DNA from 3 places in the Kitasatospora sp. NPDC059327 genome. Region 1 is predicted to be linked to each of the others. Evidence: riboswitches for the same ligand, from Rfam matches in the RefSeq annotation. Region 1 holds a riboswitch; each other region holds the start of a gene.
What was found. A riboswitch is a leader RNA that binds a small molecule or an ion and turns the genes downstream of it on or off. The one in region 1 is predicted to bind thiamine pyrophosphate.
Positions count from the first base shown of each region.

Region 2: linked by a shared signal. The riboswitch ahead of thiC (phosphomethylpyrimidine synthase ThiC) and the one ahead of ACFXHB_RS06170 (purine-cytosine permease family protein) in region 1 are both predicted to bind thiamine pyrophosphate.
Region 3: linked by a shared signal. The riboswitch ahead of thiO (glycine oxidase ThiO) and the one ahead of ACFXHB_RS06170 (purine-cytosine permease family protein) in region 1 are both predicted to bind thiamine pyrophosphate.

Region 1 is NZ_JBHYYB010000006.1:107,270-113,723, reverse strand. Features, by position in the region: gene ACFXHB_RS06175 (glycerophosphodiester phosphodiesterase family protein) at 155-979, opposite strand; gene ACFXHB_RS06170 (purine-cytosine permease family protein) at 1,130-2,473, opposite strand; TPP riboswitch at 2,586-2,734, opposite strand; gene ACFXHB_RS06165 (S1C family serine protease) at 3,025-4,695, shown strand; tRNA gene ACFXHB_RS06160 (tRNA-Ser) at 4,752-4,839, shown strand; gene ACFXHB_RS06155 (peptidoglycan-binding protein) at 5,022-6,131, shown strand; gene ACFXHB_RS06150 (MerR family transcriptional regulator) at 6,233-6,454, shown strand, end outside.
Region 2 is NZ_JBHYYB010000122.1:6,315-12,768, reverse strand. Features, by position in the region: gene ACFXHB_RS39345 (DUF5994 family protein) at 880-1,398, opposite strand; gene ACFXHB_RS39340 (CBS domain-containing protein) at 1,612-2,034, shown strand; gene ACFXHB_RS39335 (hypothetical protein) at 2,324-2,467, shown strand; gene thiC (phosphomethylpyrimidine synthase ThiC) at 2,572-4,404, opposite strand; TPP riboswitch at 4,400-4,534, opposite strand; gene ACFXHB_RS39325 (LPXTG cell wall anchor domain-containing protein) at 4,720-5,844, shown strand; gene ACFXHB_RS39320 (hypothetical protein) at 5,949-6,155, shown strand; gene ACFXHB_RS39315 (SPFH domain-containing protein) at 6,259-6,454, shown strand, end outside.
Region 3 is NZ_JBHYYB010000013.1:117,490-123,943, reverse strand. Features, by position in the region: gene pknB (Stk1 family PASTA domain-containing Ser/Thr kinase) at 1-1,739, opposite strand, end outside; gene ACFXHB_RS11205 (thiazole synthase) at 1,844-2,641, opposite strand; gene thiS (sulfur carrier protein ThiS) at 2,644-2,853, opposite strand; gene thiO (glycine oxidase ThiO) at 2,850-4,010, opposite strand; TPP riboswitch at 4,014-4,126, opposite strand; gene ACFXHB_RS11190 (NAD(P)/FAD-dependent oxidoreductase) at 4,250-5,455, shown strand; gene ACFXHB_RS11185 (Rv2175c family DNA-binding protein) at 5,508-5,873, shown strand; gene thiE (thiamine phosphate synthase) at 5,873-6,454, shown strand, end outside.

The DNA.
Region 1 (6,454 bases):
AGTCCGTACCAATGCGATCGCCGACCGGTGAGGCCGCAGGGGCGGACGAGGTCGAAGCGCGGCGGGTGGCCACCGGGCCCGGTGGGCTCCGCGGGGCGCCCGGGGTTCGAGGGTCGGCCCGGCGGTTCACGAGCCCCGCGGGAGGCGAAACGGTTCACCGGCCGAGCTGGGCCAGCACCTCCGCCGGACGGTTGGTGATGATCGCGGAGACCCCGAGCTCCAGGCAGAGCTCGACATCGGCGGGCTCGTCCACGGTCCAGACGTGCACCTGGTGGCCCAGCTCCCGCAGGCGCGTCACCAGCCGGGGTCTGGCCCGCACCAGGTCGATGCCCGGGCCGGCGATCCGCGCCCCGCCCGGCAGCGCGGCGCCCGGCCGCAGGCGGCCCTGCAGGGGCAGCGTCCGCTCGAACAGGAACACCCGCGGGTACTCCGGGGCGGCCGCGGCCACCCGCGTCAGGGCCAGCGAGGAGAAGCTCATGATCCGGGCCTGCGGGCGGTCGCCCTCCGGCGTCCCGCCGATCTTGAACCGGTCGAGCATCCGCAGCAGCTCGGCCTCCACCCGGCCGCGGAAGCGGACCGGGTGCTTGGTCTCGATCGCCAGGTCCACCGGGCGCCCGCAGTCGGTGACCAGCTCCAGCAGGCTCTCCAGCCGCAGGACGCCGCGCAGGGCCGGGTCCTGACTCGGCTCGCCCGTCTTCCAGGCGCCGAAGTCGTGCGCCTCCAACTGCGCCAGCGTCATCGAGGAGACCGTGCCCCGGCCGTCCGAGACCCGGCCGATCCGGCGGTCGTGCACACAGACCAGGTGCCCGTCGGCCGTCACCCGGACGTCGCACTCGACCGCGTCCGCGCCCTCGTCGAGCGCCCGGCGGTAGGCGGCGAGCGTGTGCTCGGGCAGGGCGTGCGAGGAACCGCGGTGGGCGATCACCTGGACGGACGGCGCGGTGCGCGCCGCCGCCGGGGAGAGGTCGGGGCTGGTCACGCCGTCCACGATAGGCGGCGGAAGTGACACGCAGGCGAAGACGGCCCCAACCTGCGGGGCCGTCTTCGCCTCGGTGCGCGGTGCGCGGTGTGCTTGCGCGATGCGTGGTGCGCCGTTGTCCGGCCCGGTGCGCGGACCGGGCCGGTCGGGTCAGGCCGCGGCGGTGCGCCGGGTGAGCGGCGTGAGCGCCCAGGTGGCCAGGGCCGGCACCAGGAAGCCGAACAGCGAGGCCGAGGTCCACTCCTGCGGCGTGAAGTGCAGCACCTCCTGGACGGAGGTCCAGAAGTCCGTCCACCAGCCGGCGATCGCGGTCGGCGCGATCACCTGGTAGACGGCGAAGCCGAGTGCCCAGGGCAGCAGCATCAGCCAGCGGGACGGCGCGTCGGCGGCGAGGTTCCAGCCGCGCCGCCCGGCGCCGAGGAAGTAGTCGACCGCCAGCACCGCGAACATCGGCACGAACACCGAGCCGATCAGGCCCAGGAAGGCGTAGTAGGAGTCGGTGAACTCGGTGATCTGCAGCGCCAGCACGGTGATCAGCAGACCGGTGCCGCCGGTCAGCACCCGGCGGTCCACCTTCGGCAGCAGGTTGTGGACCGACATCGCGGTCGAGTACACGTTGGCGAAGGACTGGTCGGTCTCGCGCAGCACCAGCACCAGCAGGAAGAGCCAGCCGGCCCAGACGCCCAGGAAGGAGTCGAAGATCCGGGTGGCGTCGCCGTCGGCCTGCAGCAGCGCGAACAGGCCGAGCACGTAGCACCAGACCTGGGCGAGGGTGTAGCCGGAGAAGCTGCCCCAGAACGCGGAGCGGGCGGTGCGCGAGTGCCGGGTGTAGTCGGCGGCCAGCGGGACGAAGGAGATCGACACCGCGATCATCGCGTCGGTGGCCCGGAGGAAGCCGTGCCAGTTGCCCGCGCCCGGGTCGGACACCCCGTTGCGGCCCAGCTGGACGGTGAAGTACACCATCGCCACCGCGACAGCGGCGGCGACGAAGCGGCGGAGCACCGCGATGGCGCCGAGCGGCCAGATCGTCAGCGCGGTGGTGACCGCGCCCGCCAGCACGACGAACACCCAGCGGTAGCCCTCGGTGTGCGCCACCGTCTGCGCGCCCATCGCGATGACCAGCAGCTCGTACACGCCCCAGCCGACGCACTGGACGATGTTCAGCACCGTCGGCACGTAGGAGAGCCTGGTCCCGAACAGCCCGCGCAGGTTGGCCATCGCCGGTGCGCCGGTCCGGGCCCCGATCAGCGCGGCCACGCCGAGCATCGCGGTGCCGACCACGGTGCCGACGACGATCGCGGTCACGGCGGCGGCCAGCGACAGCTCGCTGCCCGGTGCGCCGAGCACGGTGGCGGCGGTGGTGAAGCCGATCAGGCTGACGCCGAGGTTCATCCAGAGCGCGAAGTGGTCCCGGAAGCGCAGCGTGCGCGGCGGCTCGGTGTCCAGGACGAACGGGGCCTCGACCCGGTCGGTCCGGTCCGGTCGGTCCAGCACGGCGGTGGCGGTGCCCGTGGAACCGGGTGCGCCGCCGGCGGCGTCGGAGGGAGCGGACGACTCGGGGAAATCCTTGGACGCGGGCGCGCCCGAAGAAGAGGATGGCGAAGCAGGCGGCATGGCCGATACTCCCTACGCCGGCATTACCCGGACAGGTTCCGGCGGTCTGCGCCCCCTCGACGGTCCGCCCACGGATGTCGTGGCGTACGGTCGACCGGCGCACTCTCAGCCTGGTGGGTCCAAGCTCCCGCGTGTCAGTTTTGTGCGACAGGCTAACCGGCCCGGGGGTGAACGCCAAGGCCAGGCGTCCGGCGGTCCGCATCGCGGGACGCCCGGGGCGTGCTCCGAGGGTGTTCCGCGGGGCGTCCCGAGGGTTCCACCGGGGGGTCGGGTCGGGGGGTCGGGTCGGGGGGGCGGTCGGGGCGCCGGAGGGGGCCGCTGTCGGGCCGGGCTAAGGATTCTTATGAGTTCTTCAGAGGGGTCCTTACGGCAATCGAATCGAGTGTGCGAAAAACTATGGTTGTTGGTCCTGTCAGCTATGGAGGTCGTCCGTGAGCACCGAGCGCGAGGTTGGGCCCACCGGGCCACAGGGGGAGCAGCCCTCCGACGGTCAGGGGGTCGTGGGTCCCGCTCATGACGGTCCGGCGCCCGCCGCCCCGGCCGCGCCGGAGTCCGGCGGGTTCACGCCGACGCTGGCGTTCAGCAAGGTCGGCGCCCCGGAGCCGGCGCCCGCCGTCCCGGCCGAGCCGGTCGCGGCTCCCGCGCCGGTCGTGGCCGAGGCCGGGTACATCGACGCACCCCCGCCGGTCCTGCCGCCCGTACCGGCCGCGCCCGCGGCCCCGGTGGCGGCCCCCGCCGCCGCGCCGGTCACCAACCCGTACGCCACCCCGGGCACCCCGGTCGCGGCGGCCCACGACCCGTACGGCGCCCCGGCGGCACCCCCCGCCCCGGCCGCGCACCACCCGTTCGGCGCCGGCCAGCCGCTCGGCGGCTGGGGCGCCCACGACGCTCCGCCCGCCGCGCCCGGCGGCCCGGGGTACCCGGGCGGACCGCTCGGCTACCCGGCCGACTACCCGGGTGCCCCCGAGCCCGGCGGTCCGCGCAAGAAGCGCGGCGGTCTGATCGCGCTGATCGCCGCCGTCGCCCTGGTCGCCGGTGTGGCCGGTGGCGCGCTCGGCGTGGCCGTCGCGGACCGCGACGGCGGCGGCATCTCCGCCTCGGACGACCACAGGAGCACCACCGTCCAGGCGAACAACACCCAGAAGACCGAGCCCGTCCCCGGCTCCGTCGCCGGCATCGCGCAGAAGGCGCTGCCCAGCGTCGTCACCATCAAGGCGCAGGGCAACGGCGAGTCGGGCACCGGCACCGGCTTCGTCTTCGACACCGAGGGCCACATCCTCACCAACAACCACGTCGTCGCGCCCGCCTCCAACGGCGGCAAACTGACCGTCAAGTTCGCCGACGGAAGCTCCTACAACGCCTCGGTGCTCGGCCGCGCCGAGGGCTACGACGTCGCCGTGGTGAAGCTCGACAGCCCGCCCAAGGACAAGCTGACGCCGCTTCCGCTGGCCGACTCCGACAAGGTCAACGTCGGCGACTCCACGATCGCCATCGGCGCGCCGTACGGCCTGGAGTCCACCGTCACCACCGGCATCATCAGTGCCAAGGACCGTCCGGTCGCCTCCGGCGACGAGACCGGCGCGCAGTCCTCCTACATGAACGCCCTGCAGACCGACGCCTCCATCAACCCCGGCAACTCCGGCGGCCCGCTGCTGGACGCCAGCGGCGCGGTGATGGGCATCAACTCGGCGATCCAGTCCAACACGTCCAGCACCGGCCGGGCCGGCAGCATCGGCCTGGGCTTCGCGATCCCGATCAACCAGGCCAAGTGGGTCGCCGAGACGCTGATCAAGACCGGCAAGCCGGTCTACGCCAAGCTGGACGTCCTGCGCAACGATGACTACAAGGGCGACGGCGCGCAGATCCAGACCCGCGACATCCAGGGCACCCCGGCCGTCACCCCCGGCGGCGCCGCCGACAAGGCCGGCCTCAAGCCCGGCGACGTCATCACCAAGCTCGGCGGCAGCCCGATCGAGAACGGCCCCGCCCTGGTCAGCAAGATCTGGACGCACAAGCCCGGCGAGACCGTGGACGTCGAGTACACCCGCAACGGCCAGACCCTCACCACCAAGGTCACCCTCGCGGAGCGCGTCGGCGACTGACCACCCGGGAACGGGTGCACCGAACCCCGTCGGACCCGTTAGGCTGACCTCCGCCTGGAGAGCTGCCCGAGCGGCCTAAGGGAACAGTCTTGAAAACTGTCGTGCGGTGACCCCGTACCGTGGGTTCGAATCCCACGCTCTCCGCTGGTTGGAGAACCACCTGCTCAAGGCGGGTGCCGGAAGCTTCCGGCACCCGCCTTTCGCGTGTTCCGGGGCGAGTTCACCTGAACGGGGGGTTTGGGGCGGGGGCGTCCTCGTGGGGGGCTGAGGGGTTCGTGTGCCGGGGGTAAGGGGCGGACTGCCCTGGGCCCGGCGAGGAGAGACGGATGGCCTGGTACCCCGGCGCTGAGAAGCTGGAGCTTCAGCCCGAGTCGGACGCGCAGCCGGCGATCGTGCCGACGCAGGTGATCTTCCACAGCATCGCGGCGCCGTGGGCGCCGCGCCGAATCTACGAGTACTGGCGGGACTCGACCAATCTGGAGTCGCACTTCGGGGTCGGCTACGACGGCAGCGTGGGCCAGTTCATCGGCACCCAGACCCGGGCGGACGCCAACATGGCGGCCAACCGCAGGGCCGACGGCACGGGAGCGGTGAGCATCGAGTCGGCCAGTGACGACCAGAGCACCGATCCGTGGACGGACGCGCAGATCGCCGCGCTGATCGCGCTCGGGATCTGGCTGCACCGGCAGCACGGGATCCCGGTGCGGGTCTGCCGCACGGCGGACGATCCCGGCTTCGGCTACCACCGGCTGTTCCCGGAGTGGTCGGACGGCGGCACCGCCTGTCCGGGGGACGCCCGGGTGGGGCAGTTCCACGCCCTCGTCCTGCCCGGCATCGCGGCCGGCGGGGGCGGTGCCCCGCTGCCGCCGCCGCGGTCGGACTCCGGCCCGTCCCGCGACCGGGTGACGATCAACGGGCTGGAGTACGGCTACGGCGCGCACGGGCCGCAGGTCCGCGAGGTGGGCGAGGCGCTGGTGGCGGCCGGGCACGGCTCGCACTACACGACCGGTCCGGACGAGGACTGGCGTGACGCCGACACCCTCAACTACCAGGACTACCAGCGCGGTCTGGGCTACTCGGGCAGTGACGCGGACGGTGTCCCGGGGGTGGACTCGCTGCGCCGGCTGCTCGGCCGGCTGCCCTCGCCGCGCCGCGTCTCGCTGGCCCACATCGTCACGGCGGCCCGGACCGACCCCGGTGCGGAGCAGGGCCACCAGACCTACGGCGGTGAGGTCCGGATCGTCGAACAGGCGCTGGCCGACGAGGGGTACCTGGAGCAGCGCTGGGTGGACGGCTCGCTCGGCAGCAGGTCCGTGCAGGCCTACGCGGCCTTCCAGCGCAGCCTCGGCTACGCGGGGTCGGACGCCAACGGCATCCCCGGTCAGCGCAGTCTGCGGGAGTTGGGGGCGCGGCGCGGGTTCGACGTCACGGACTGACGGACTGACGGACTGACGGGCGGCCGGGGTGGGCCGCGAGCCCGGCCGTGGGCGCCGGTGCTTGACCATGACACGGTGTGAGGGTCTGCACTGGAGGCATCATGTTCAACATCGGAGACTTCGCCAAGCACGGCCGGGTGTCGGTCCGGATGCTGCGTCACTACGACGCGATCGGACTGCTGCGCCCGGCCCGTGTCGACCCGGTCAGCGGCTACCGCTGCTACGAGGCCGCCCAGCTCGCCCGGCTCAACCGCGTCATCGCCCTCAAGGACCTCGGCTTCACGTTGCAGCAGGTGGGGGCCGTCCTGGACGAGCGGGTGGAC
Region 2 (6,454 bases), on a different contig from region 1:
CGTGCCGAAGTCTCAATTCATCCTCAAACGTTCGAAATGGCCGCGTCCTGACGCGGCGGCGCACGGAATCCCCCTACTGCGCTGCGCCGGAGAATAACGGACCGTCATTCAGTAGGCCAACCATTTGATATTCCGCCTGTTGATACGGACGGCAAGTCGACAATGCCGCCGCACCACGACAGTGAATGGCGAGCCCCGGGCCCCGCACCCCACGTGTCCGGTGGAGTGCGGGGCGCGAGATCACCCCTCCCACCTGGTCCGGTCCGACACGTACGGCGCCCGGTCCGCCGACGGCGGGTGGGCCGGATTGCCCCGCAGCCCGGACTCCGCGGCGACGCGACAGGACCTCTCACCGCCCCGCGCAATCACGGACGCCCTGCGCTCGGCAACCGTCGGAGCCCGACCGGGACGGCTCCGGGCACCCTCTCCTCGCCGGCCACGACGATCTGCATGTTCGTCAGCGACATGTTCGGAACAAATGACATTCTCAGGCGTTGACCCCACACTCAACGGCACATCACGTAACCGTGCCCGCTCGGTGGGCGTCGCCCACCCGCCCGACGGCGCCGGCACGGGTATCCGCGCGATGACGGACAGGAGAACACGAGACGGACGAGTACCGGCGCGTCCGTCACGGCCTTTGCGGCGTCGGCTCAACGCGGGGGGCGAGCCCGCGACTCCCCATTTCGGTCGCGGGCCCGCCCCGTGGTTCCCGAGGTGCGGTGCCGTCGTCGTGGCGACGGCCGTCGTCGTGGCGACGTGCAAGGCGCCGGGTGTTCGTCCCACTTCGTCCCAGGGCCTCGCGGACGCCGGCGCCGCGACGTCAGCCCGGCGATGTCAGCCCCGCGACGTCAGCCCCGCGACGTCAGCCCCGCGACGTCAGCCCGGGAGCGCCGCGCCGGACCCGCCCGCCGCGATGAGCAGCTCGCCCGCCGGCGTGTGGTTCCCCACCGCGGCCGCGGCCCGCATCGCGGCGGCCGCCGTGCGCGGGTCCGTGCCGGGCGGCACCACGAGGAGGAGGAAGTGGTCCTGGAAGCCGCGGGTGAGACTGATCGTCTCGCCGCTGGCGGCGAACCAGCCGATCCGCACCACCAGGCCGTCCACGGTGACCGAGTCGGGGATGTCACCCCAGCCACCGCTGTCGAGACCCACCCGGACGATCCGGCCCAGATGGACGCCGAGCGCGGTGAGCAGGTCCGGCAGCTCGGCCCGGATGTCATGGGTCCGCGGCCACCACGCGCCGTCGAACACACCGTCGCGGGCGAACGTCGGCTCCAGCACCAGGCGGGGGAGCAGGGGCACGCCCGGGACCGACCACGGCTCGGGGGAGGAGGAGATGGGAAGGGGGATCGGCATCATCAGGAGCCGCCCGTCCGGCCCTCCGAGAGGACCGCTCATGACCTCGGGCGACACCAGTGCCACTACCGGTGTACGACGTGTCCTCGGCTGTCTCCCCAGGCTACTCCGCGCCCCGACGGTCCGGACCCGACCGGAGTAGCCTTGGCCGCATCCAGGGCATCCCGCATCCCGGTCCCCGTTCCGGCTTCGTCCTGGGTGCGGCACAGCGCCGGACGGCCGCAGGCCGGCCCGGAGGCGGGTTGGGTCGACATCATGACCACCCACTACACACAGCCCGCGAGTCACGGCCTCACGGTCGCGGACGCGATGGAGCCCTACGAGTACCAGATCGCCGACGACATCACCGTCGACCGGGCCAACGAGATCTTCCGCGGCGCCCAGGTCGCCTACCTGCTCGTCCGCGACCACAACGGCCGCTGCGAGGGCCTGGTGACCCGGATCGGCCTCGACCCCTTCCTGACCCGCTCCTGGCACGCCGAACGGACCGCGCTGCGCGACACCGCGCACCAGCGGGGCCCGTTCGCCTGGCCGAGCATGGCTCTCGGCCTCGCGGCGCTCGCCATGCAGATCAAGTCCCTCACGATCTGGCCGGTCATCGACGACGACGGCTACCTCCTCGGCATCCTCACCGCCGACCGCGTCGCCGGCCTGACGGGCCTCCGCCCCGTCGGCTGACCGGGAAGGCGAAGCCCGAGGTCCGGACGGCGCCACCGGGGCGCCCGGCCGGAGGGCGCACCGCATGCCGGCAGTCCGACGACGCGAGCGCGAATCGGGGCCGCGTGAACCCAGGACATGCCCCGACACGTCTGAGCATCACTACCGTCGCCCCCTGACGGATCTGCGCCGGGTAACGGTCGACGAGGTACTCGAACGCGCCGGAACCGCGTTGGGGACCACGCTCGATCCGCCGACGGTGGTCCGCAAGCGCCGGTCCGTCGGCGCCCGCACCGGGAGCGGCACGTGAGTGCGGATCGAGCGGCGCGGACGGGACCGGATCGGCGTCCAGGGCGGGGACGGCACCTCGTCGGCCGAAGCGCTGAGCGGCATCGCCAAGCCCGCCTGGCCGGCCGGCGTCGCGTGGCGGGACGAGGCCGAGCCGGTGATGTGACGGGCCGACGAGACCGGGCTCCTGCCCTCCGCCCCGGACCGGGCGGAGCGCCGCGCCGGGAAGCCCCCTCCTGCCTCCCGGTGCGGCGCCGTTCTCGATGACCGTCAGTCGGCCAGGGGGAGGTAGACCCGGTTCCCCTGGGCCGCGAACTCCTCGGCCTTGGCCTGCATGCCGGCCAAGGCCTCGGCGTCGTAGCCGGAGGCGACCGCCGAGGAGCCCTCGCCGTGCTCGGCGCGGATCTGCTGGGAGATCTTCATCGAGCAGAACTTCGGGCCGCACATCGAGCAGAAGTGGGCCGTCTTGGCGGGCTCGGCGGGGAGCGTCTCGTCGTGGAACTCGCGGGCCGTCTCCGGGTCGAGGGCCAGGTTGAACTGGTCCTCCCAGCGGAACTCGAAGCGGGCGTCGGAGAGCGCGTCGTCCCAGGCCTGGGCGCCGGGGTGGCCCTTGGCGAGGTCGGCGGCGTGGGCGGCGATCTTGTAGGTGATGACGCCGGTCTTGACGTCGTCCCGGTTGGGCAGGCCCAGGTGCTCCTTGGGGGTGACGTAGCAGAGCATCGCGGTGCCCCACCAGGCGATCATCGCGGCGCCGATGCCCGAGGTGATGTGGTCGTAGCCGGGGGCGACGTCCGTGGTCAGCGGGCCGAGGGTGTAGAACGGCGCCTCGTCGCAGATCTCCTTCTGGAGATCCATGTTCTCCCGGATCTTGTTCATCGGGACGTGGCCCGGTCCCTCGATCATCACCTGGACGTCGCGTTCGCGGGCGATCCGGCCGAGTTCGCCCAGCGTCCGCAGCTCGGCGAACTGCGCCTCGTCGTTGGCGTCCGCGATCGAGCCGGGGCGCAGGCCGTCACCGAGCGAGAAGGTGACGTCGTAGCTCGCGAGGATCTCGCAGAGCTCCTCGAAGTTGGTGTAGAGGAAGTTCTCCTGATGGTGCGCCAGGCACCAGGCGGCCATGATCGAGCCGCCGCGCGAGACGATGCCGGTCTTGCGGCGGGCCGTCAGCGGCACGTACCGCAGCAGCACACCGGCGTGCACGGTCATGTAGTCGACGCCCTGCTCGCACTGCTCGACGATCGTGTCGCGGTAGACGTCCCAGCTGAGCTCCTCGGCCCGGCCGTCGACCTTCTCCAGCGCCTGGTAGAGCGGCACCGTGCCGATCGGCACCGGGGAGTTGCGCAGGATCCACTCACGGGTGGTGTGGATGTTGCGGCCGGTGGAGAGGTCCATGACGGTGTCGGCGCCCCAGCGGGTGGCCCAGGTCATCTTCTCCACCTCCTCCTCGATCGAGGAGGTGACGGCGGAGTTGCCGATGTTGGCGTTGATCTTCACCAGGAAGTTGGTGCCGATGATCGACGGCTCCACCTCGGGGTGGTTCACGTTGACCGGGATGACGGCGCGCCCGCGCGCCACCTCCTCGCGGACGTACTCCGGGGCCAGGCCCTCGCGCAGGGCCACGAACTCCATCTCCGGGGTCACCACGCCGCGCCTGGCGTAGGCGAGTTGGGTGACGGAGGCGCCGGAACGGCCGCGCAGCGGGCGGCGCGGGCGGCCGGGGAAGACGGCGTCGAGGTTGCGCAGGTTCCCGCCGCGCGGCGAGGTGTGCTTGATCCCGTCGTCCTCCGGGCGGGCCTCCCGGCCGTCGTACTCCTCGACGTCGCCGCGCTGGCGGATCCAGGCGTCGCGCAGCGGCGGCAGGCCGCGGCGCACATCGGCCTCGTACGCGGGGTCGGTGTACGGGCCCGACGTGTCGTAGAGCGGGACGGTCCGGCCGTTGGTGAGGACGACCTCGCGGTACGGGACGCGCAGGTCGGGGCGGGACCCTTCGCGGTAGGCCTTGCGCCAGGCCGGGGTCGGGTAGCCGGTGCCCGCGCTTCCGGTGCCCGCGCTCCCGGCGTCCTGGTTCCGGGCAGACTGCGGCTGTGCATCGAACGTGGTCATCAGACCTTCTACTCCCTACGCCGGCATTACCCGGTCAGGTTCCTGCGGTCGACGCAGCGTTCGGCACGTCCAGCGACGTTCCGGTCAGCGCCCTCTCAGCCCGGTGCTCCGAGCTCCCGTGTCCGCAGGCGGTGTTGCCTGCGCATGACGTCCAACACCGTAGCGAGCGAATCGCCGCTGGTCCAGAGGGGGTCCGTCCAGCGCCGGCCGGCTCCGGCCCGAACGTTTGATCACCGACGGTACGATCCTCGCGCACGCGTTCGCGCACGACCGGCACGTAGTCGGTCCACCTGCGCCACCATCTGGGGGATCACCATGAGGACTTCGCGCCTCCTTGTCACCTGTGCGGCCGTCACCGCGAGTCTCGGCCTGGGCCTGGGTGCGGCATCCGCCGCCCCGCTCGCCGATCCGACCGCGACGCCCACCACCACCGCCTCGAACGCGAGCGGAACCGCCGCACCGAGCACCGGGCCGACCGGCGACGCCACCGAACCGGCGCCGAGCACGGCGCCCACCACCGCACCGAGCACGGCACCGAGCACGGCACCGAGCACGGCACCGACCGCCGTCCCGACGGAGACGCCGACCGGCACCCCGACCGCCACCCCGACCGCCACCCCGTCGGCCACCCCGTCGGCCACCCCGACCGGTACGCCGACCCCGACCGGCAGCCCCTCGGCGCAGCCCTGCTCCTTCGCCCACCGCCCGGTCGCGACCGTCCCGGTCTCCTGGAACGGGACCGGCTACGCCAGGCTGACCCTGGTGAAGGGCGGGCCGGCCGTCGAATCCACCATCACCGTCCGCAACACCACGGGCTACGACCTGCCCGACTTCACCACCAAGTTCACCGTGATCGGGCACGGCGCCCGCGCCTTCACCGTGGAGACGAAGTTCCCCGGCGGCGCCTGGGCCACCGGGACCCCGGTCAAGGCGAGCAGCGACAACTGGCTCCAGGTGCCGCTCCAGTCCTTCCGGCTCGCCAAGGACCAGTCACTGACCTTCGAGATCCGCCTGGCCGCCGGCCGCGACGCGGTCGCGGAGACGGTGGGTGCCAGCGTGTCCGGCCAGTCCTCCTTCACGTACGAGCAGCCCGGCCGGGACTACTGCCAGACCATCGCGGACAGCTCCGCCGCCATCACCGTCACCGAGGCGGCCGGCACCGGCAGCACGCCGTCGACGCCCGGCACGACGGCCTCCCCGGCCTCGACCACGACGGCCGTCCCCGCCGCCGGCACCCGCCCCACCGGCACCCCGAGCCCCTCGATGAGCCCGGTCGCCGGCAGCGGCGGCACCGCCACCACCAGCGCTCAGGGCGCCCAACTGGCGCACACCGGAGCCGGTTCGACCACTCCGCTGGCCGCCGGCGCGGTCGGCGCGGTGGCCGTGGGCCTCGCCACCGTCCTCGTGGTGCGGCGCCGCCGGGAGCACGCCGGGTCCTGAGCCCGGGGCCGCCGCCGGTGCCCGTCCGCCTGTCGACCGGCGGACGGGCACCGGCCTTCCGGCGCACCGGCGGACGAGCCCACCGGGGTGGCACACTGGCCGACATGGTCGGACTGGCGGGGCGGGTCAGCGGGGCGGTCGGTGCGGGGCTGGTCGGCGAGGTGATGGTGCACGTTCCGGAGCGCCGGGGCACGGAGGCGTTCCTCGCCTATCTCGCCGTCCCGGGCGACCGACTGCCGGTCGGGACACCGGTGGTGGTGATCGAGTACCAGCCGCCCCGGACGGTCTACGTGGCGCCGGTGCTTCCGTGACGAGCTTGTGACAGGCCGTCACGTCCTTTCTCTTCTCTTCGGGTTGTACCGGGCGGACAATCCGAAACGGCGCATCTCATGTGCCGAGAGGGGGAGTTGAACCATGGTGTACGTCATCATCGGGGCAGCCGCCGCGGTGCTGCTGGCGGGAATCACGCTCTTCAAACTCATGTGGCGGGTGGCCGAGCCCAACGAGGCGCTGATCATCTCGGGCTCCCGGCACCGGACCGAGGGGGTCGGGGACGGTCTGGGCTTCCGGATCGTCACCGGCCGGGGGACTTTCGTCACGCCGGGCCTGC
Region 3 (6,454 bases), on a different contig from region 1:
ACGGAGCGCTGCGGGCGGCGCTCGCCCGCCGCGGGGGACTGACTGGAGACCTTGCCGGTGCCGAACAGGTTGACGCCACTGCTCTGCATCGCGAAACCGGCGGCCTGCAGCGTCTTCGCCGCGTCGTCCTTGGACATCCCGGTGACGTCCGGGACGGGCACCATGCCCTTGCTGACCACCAGCGAGACCGGGGTGTTCTCCGCCACCTGCTGCCCGGCCACCGGCGAGCTGCTGATCACCGAGCCCTCCGGCACGGTGTCGTGGTACGTCTCGGTGACGCCGCCGCGGGCGAGCTGCGCCCCGGCCAGCGCGGCGCCGGCCTGCTCGGCCGGCCGGCCCACCAGGTCGGGCACGGCGATCCGCTTCGGCCCCCGGGAGACGGTGACGGCGACCGTGTCGCTCTTGCGGGCCCGGGCGCCGACCCCGGGGTCGGTGGAGATGACCTGCCCGGCCGGGACGCTCTCGCTGTACACCTCGGTGAACCGCCCGTGCATCCCCGCGCCGTCCAGGACCCGCTGCGCCTCGGCGCGGTCCTTGCCGATCACGCCGGGCACCGTCGCGTACAGCGCGCCGGAGAGCGCGTAGGTGGTGCCGCCGACCAGCAGGACCAGGGCCGCCAGGACGCTCGTCCAGATCAGTGGCTTGCGCGGGAGGCGGCGCGCCCGGCGCGCTCTCCGGGCGCGCGCCGGCGGCGGCTCGTCGTACGGGCGCGGTTCGGTGAGCAGCTGGTCCATCACCTCCGGCGGGACGTCCAGCACGCTGGTGCGCTCGACCGGGGGCACCGCGACGGCCGGCCGGATCACCGAGGTCGGCTCGCTGGTCGGGTACCGCGGGCTGGTCCGGGTGGAGGCCGGCGGCTCGGCGTCCAGCTGGGCCGGGGTGAGCGCACGGCGGACCCGCTGGAGGGCGGCCAGCAGCTCGACCGCGTCGTACGGGCGGGCCCGCGGGTCGCGCGCGCAGGCCCCGGCCACTATCGCGTCCAGCTCGGGGACGACGCTCGGCACGGTCAGCGACGGCGCCGGGACGTCCTCGTGCAGATGGCGGTACATGACCTGGACCGGGTTCTCGCCGGTGTGCGGGCGGTGGCCGGTGAGCATCTCGTACAACAGGATGCCGGCCGCGTAGACGTCCACCCGCCGGTCCGTCGCGGCGCCGGGACGGATCTGTTCGGGGGCCAGGTAGGAGACGGTCCCGAGGACGGTGCCGGTGGTCGCGGTGCCGGAGCTCGCCGCGCCGTCGCCGGCGTCCAGCACCCGGACCAGGCCGAAGTCCGCGACCTTGACCAGGCCGCCGTCGGTGATCAGCACGTTCTCCGGCTTGACGTCGCGGTGCACCAGGCCGGCCCGGTGGGCGGCGCCGAGCGCGGCGAGCACCGGCTCCAGGATGTCCAGGCCGGCCCGGATGGACAGGGCGCCCCGGTCGCGGAGCAGGTCGCGCAAGGTCCGGCCGGGCACGTACTCCATCGCGAGGAACACGGTGGCGCCGTCGGCGCCCTGGTCGAACACGTTGACCACATTGGGGTGCGCGAGCCGCGCCACCGCCTTGGCCTCGCGGATGAACCGGCCGGTGAAGTCCTGGTCGCCGGCGAGCGAGGGGTGCATCACCTTGACCGCCACGACCCGGTCGAGCCGGGTGTCGGTGCCCCGGTAGACGGTGGACATCCCGCCGGCCGCGATGCGCTCCTCGACCCGGTACCGGCCGTCGAGCAGAGTACCGATCAGCGGGTCGTGCAGTGCCATGTCCACCTGGCGAGTCTAGGGCCCCGGGCCGGCGCGGGCCCCGGGAGACGCCGCTCCCGGGGCGCTCTGTGCCCGGCCTGTGACACCGCCGGGGCACCGCCGGCTCAGAACGCCGGGCGTTCCCGGGTGTCCAGGTCGGCCCGCCCGGCCATCGCCGAGGAGGCCTCGGCGTGGAAGCGGCGCGGGATCCGGCCGGCCCGGTGCGCGAGCCGGCCGGCCTCGACGGCGTGCCGCATCGCGTCGGCCATCAGCACCGGCTCCTGGGCCCGGGTCACCGCCGAGGCCAGCATCACCGCGGCGCAGCCCAGCTCCATCGCCAGGGCCACGTCCGAGGCGGTGCCGGCGCCCGCGTCCAGGATCACCGGGACGGTCGCGCTCTCCACGATCAGCTGGAAGTTGTGCGGATTGCGGATGCCCAGGCCGGAGCCGATCGGTGAGCCCAGCGGCATGATCGCCGCACAGCCGACGTCCTCCAGCTTCCGGGCCAGCACCGGGTCGTCGTTGGTGTAGGGGAGGACGGTGAAGCCGTCGTCGACCAGCGTCTCGGCCGCGTCCAGCAGCTCGATCGGGTCGGGCAGCAGGGTCCGCTCGTCGGCGATGACCTCCAGCTTCACCCAGTCGGTGCCGAGCGCCTCGCGGGCCAGCCGGGCCGTCAGCACGGCCTCGCCGGCGGTGTAGCAGCCGGCCGTGTTGGGCAGCACGCGGATGCCGTTGCGGGTCAGCACGTCCAGCACGGAACCCTGGGTGGTGGCGTCGACCCGGCGCATCGCCACGGTGGTCAGCTCGGTGCCGGAGACCCGCAGCGCCTGCTCCAGGACCTCCAGGCTGGGGGCGCCGCCGGTGCCCATGATCAGGCGCGAGCCGAAGGTCGTCCCGGCGATGGTGAACACGTCGTCGGCCATGGTCAGCCTCCCTGGACGGCGGTGAGGATCTCGACCCGGTCGCCCGCGGCCAGCCGCGTCAGGGACCAGGAACCGCGCGGCACCACGGCCTCGTTGAGCGCCGCGGCGACGCCGGAGTTGGCCCGGCTGAGGGTGGTCACCACCTCGGCCAGGGTGGTGGCGGCGGGTACCCGTCGGGGTGCGCCGTTGACGGTGAGTTCGATCTCGCTCATGCGGGGACCTTCGTGGTGAAACGGGTGGGGGAGAACGGCTCGGCGAGCTCGGGCGTGCGGCCGGTGGCCAGGTACTCGGCGACCAGGTCGGCCGTCACCGGGGTGAGCAGGACGCCGTTGCGGTAGTGGCCGGTGGCGGCGACCAGCCCGGGCAGGGCGGTCGGCCCGAGCAGCGGCGCGTTGTCCGGCGAGCCCGGGCGCAGCCCGGCGGAGGTCTCCACCAGCGGCAGCTCGGTGATGCCGGGGACCACCTCGTGGGCGTCGCGCAGCAGCTCGTACACCCCGCCGGCGGTGACGGTGGTGTCGTAGCCCTGCTCCTCGCTGGTCGCGCCGATCACCAGCTCGCCGTTCTCCCTCGGCACCAGGTAGAGGTGCCGGCCGCGCACCACCGCGCGGACGTTGCGGGAGAGGAACGGGCGGTAGGCCGGGGGGATCCGCAGCCGCAGGATCTGGCCCTTCACCGGGCGGATCGCCGGCAGCACCCCCGCGGGCAGGCCCGGCAGCAGATGGCTGCGGGAGCCGGCCGCGAGCACGGTCCGGTCGGCGGTCAGGGTCCGCGCGTCGCCCAGCCGGACGCCGACGGCCCGGCCGTCCTCGACCAGCAGCTCGGTGGCCTCGGCGCGGTGCAGCCGGACGCCCGCCCGCTCGCAGGCGAGGACCAGGGCCCCGGCCAGCCGGCGGCCGTCCACCTGGTGGTCCTCGGTGACGTGCAGGCCGCCGCGCACGGCCGGGGCGAGCATCGGCTCCAGCTTGCGGGCCTCCCGGCCGGTCAGCCACCGCGAGTCGAGGCCGAGCCGCTGGTGGAAGGAGTGCAGCTCGCGCAGCTCCTCGCGGTCGTCGGAGTCGAGGGCGACGGCCAGGGTGCCGCAGCGGCGGTAGCCGGTGTCCCGGCCGCCGGAGGCCTCGGTGAGCTCGGCGGCGAAGGCCGCGTAGCGCTCGTTGGAGGCCATCCCGAGGCGCAGCAACGGCTCCTCGCCGTACTGGAGTTCGGTCACGGGAGCGAGCATGCCGGCCGCGACCCGGGCCGCGCCGCCGCCCGGGTCCGGGTCGACCACCGCGATGTCCCGCAGCCCCAGCCGGGCCGCCCGCCAGGCGACGGCGAGGCCGATGACGCCGCCGCCGACGACCAGCACGTCGGCGTGGGTTCCTGCTGCCAAGCGTGTCAAAGTCGCTGCTCTCCCTTCGCCGGTATGACCCGGATCAGGTTCGGACGGTCGCAGGCCGTGTCAGCCCGCCTCTCAGCCCGGTCCGCCGGGCTCCCGTGATGGTGCCCCCACCATAACTCCGGGGGTCACCGCCACTGAAGGCGCGTACGAGGGGTGGACAGCGCGGTGGCCGGCGGGGTCGGCGGCGGGGTGGCGGACGGCCCTCCGGCGCCCCGCCGGGCGCCAGTACAGTGACGGGCGTGGCAGAGCTGAGCGGGACGGACCGGGCGGTCGTGGTCGGGGCGGGGCTGGCCGGGGCGCACTGCGCCGCCGGCCTGCGGCAGGGCGGGTGGCGGGGGCGGATCGTCCTGGTCGGCGAGGAGCCGCACCCGCCGTACGACCGGCCGCCGCTCTCCAAGGAGGTGCTGCTCGGCAAGGCCGACGCCACCCCGCTCGACCTCGACTTCGCGCGGCTGGGCGTCGAGCTGCTCACCGGCCGCCGCGCCACCGGGCTCACCCCCGGCGTGCTGCGCACCGACGGCGGCGACCTGCCCTACGACTCGCTGGTGATCGCCACCGGCGCGACCCCGCGCGCCCTGCCCGGTGCCGAGCGGGCCCACCTGCTGCACACCCTGGACGACGCGCTGGCGCTGCGCGCCCTGCTCCGCCCGGGCCTGCGCCTGGTGCTGGTGGGCGCCGGCTGGATCGGTGCCGAGGTGGCCACCGCCGCCCGGGCCGCCGGGTGCGAGGTCACCGTCGTGGAGGCCGGCCCGGCGCCCGTCCCCGGCGTGCTGCCCGCCGGGGTCGGCCACGCGATGGCGGCCTGGTACGCGGAGGCCGGCGTGGAACTGCGCTGCGGGGTGGGCGTCGCGGCGGTCGAGGCCGGTGCGGTGCTGCTGGCGGACGGCTCCCACCTGCCCGCCGACGAGGTCGTGGTCGGCATCGGGGCCCGCCCGGCCACCGGCTGGCTGGCCGGCTCCGGCGTCGCGCTGGACGAGGCCGGCGCCGTCCTGGTGGACGAGCGGCTGCGGACCACGCTGCCCGGCGTCTACGCGGCCGGCGACTGCGTGAGCTACCCGTCGGTCCGGTCCGGGGCCCGGTTGACCGTCCAGCACTGGGACCACGCGCTGCGCTCCGGCGGGGCGGCGGCCGCCGCCGTCCTCGGCGCGGACCTGCCGTACGACCCGGTGCCGTACTTCTGGTCGGAGCAGTTCGGTCGGACGGTGCAGTACGCCGGGCGGCACGGCGAGGGCGACGAGGTGGTCCTGCGCGGCTCCCCGCAGGACCCGTCCTGGGCGGTGCTGTGGCTGCGCGACGGCGTGCTGCGGGCGCTGCTGACGGTGGACCGCCCGCGCGATCTCACCCAGGGCCGCCGGCTGGTCGAACACGCCGTGGTGCTCGATCCGGTCCGGGCGGCGGACCCGGCGGTGGCACTGAAGTCGGCCGTCGCGGGGTAGCGCGGACGGACGCCTGGTGCGCGGCGGGCCGTGGAGGTGGCAGTCTGGTGACGTGAGTGAGATCGAAAGCAAGATTGAGTCCCTGGTCACCGAGTGGATGTACCTGCCCGACATCTCGGAGCAGTGGGGGGTCCGGGTCACCGAGGTGCGCGACCTGGTCAAGAACGGCGGGCTGATCGCCGTCCGGCGGGGTCCGAACAAGTCGCTCCAGGTGCCGGCCGCGTTCATCGACGGCCCGGGGCTGGTGAAGCACCTGTCCGGCACGCTGACGCTGCTGCGCGACTGCGGGTACAACGACGTGGAGATCCTGGAGTGGCTCTTCACCGAGGACCCGTCGCTGCCCGGCAGCCCGATCCAGGCGCTGCAGGAGAACCGCGGCACCGAGGTGAAGCGCCGTGCCCAGGCGATGCTGATCTGATGGCGGCGGACACACCGCGCCGGCGGCTCGCCGACGCCCGGCTCTACCTCTGCACCGACGCCCGCCGTGAGCGGGGCGACCTCGCGGAGTTCCTGGACGCGGCGCTGGCCGGCGGGGTGGACATCGTCCAGCTCCGCGACAAGGGCCTGGAGGCCAAGCAGGAGCTGGCGGCCCTGGAGGTCTTCGCCGACGCCTGCCGCCGCCACGGGAAGCTGCTCGCCGTCAACGACCGCGCCGACGTCGCGCACGCGGCCCGGCCGGACGTGCTGCACCTCGGGCAGGACGACCTGCCGGTACCGGCCGCCCGGGCGATCCTCGGCGAGGACGTGCTGATCGGCCGCTCCTGCCACGCCGAGTCCGAGGTGGACGCGGCGGTCGCCGAGCCCGGCGTGGACTACTTCTGCACCGGCCCGGTCTGGCCGACCCCGACCAAGCCGGGCCGCCACGCGCCCGGCCTCGGCCTGGTCTCCTACGCGGCGGGCCGGACCACCGACCGGCCGTGGTTCGCCATCGGCGGCATCGACCTCGACAACCTGGACGAGGTGCTGGCGGCCGGTGCGAGCCGGGTCGTGGTGGTGCGC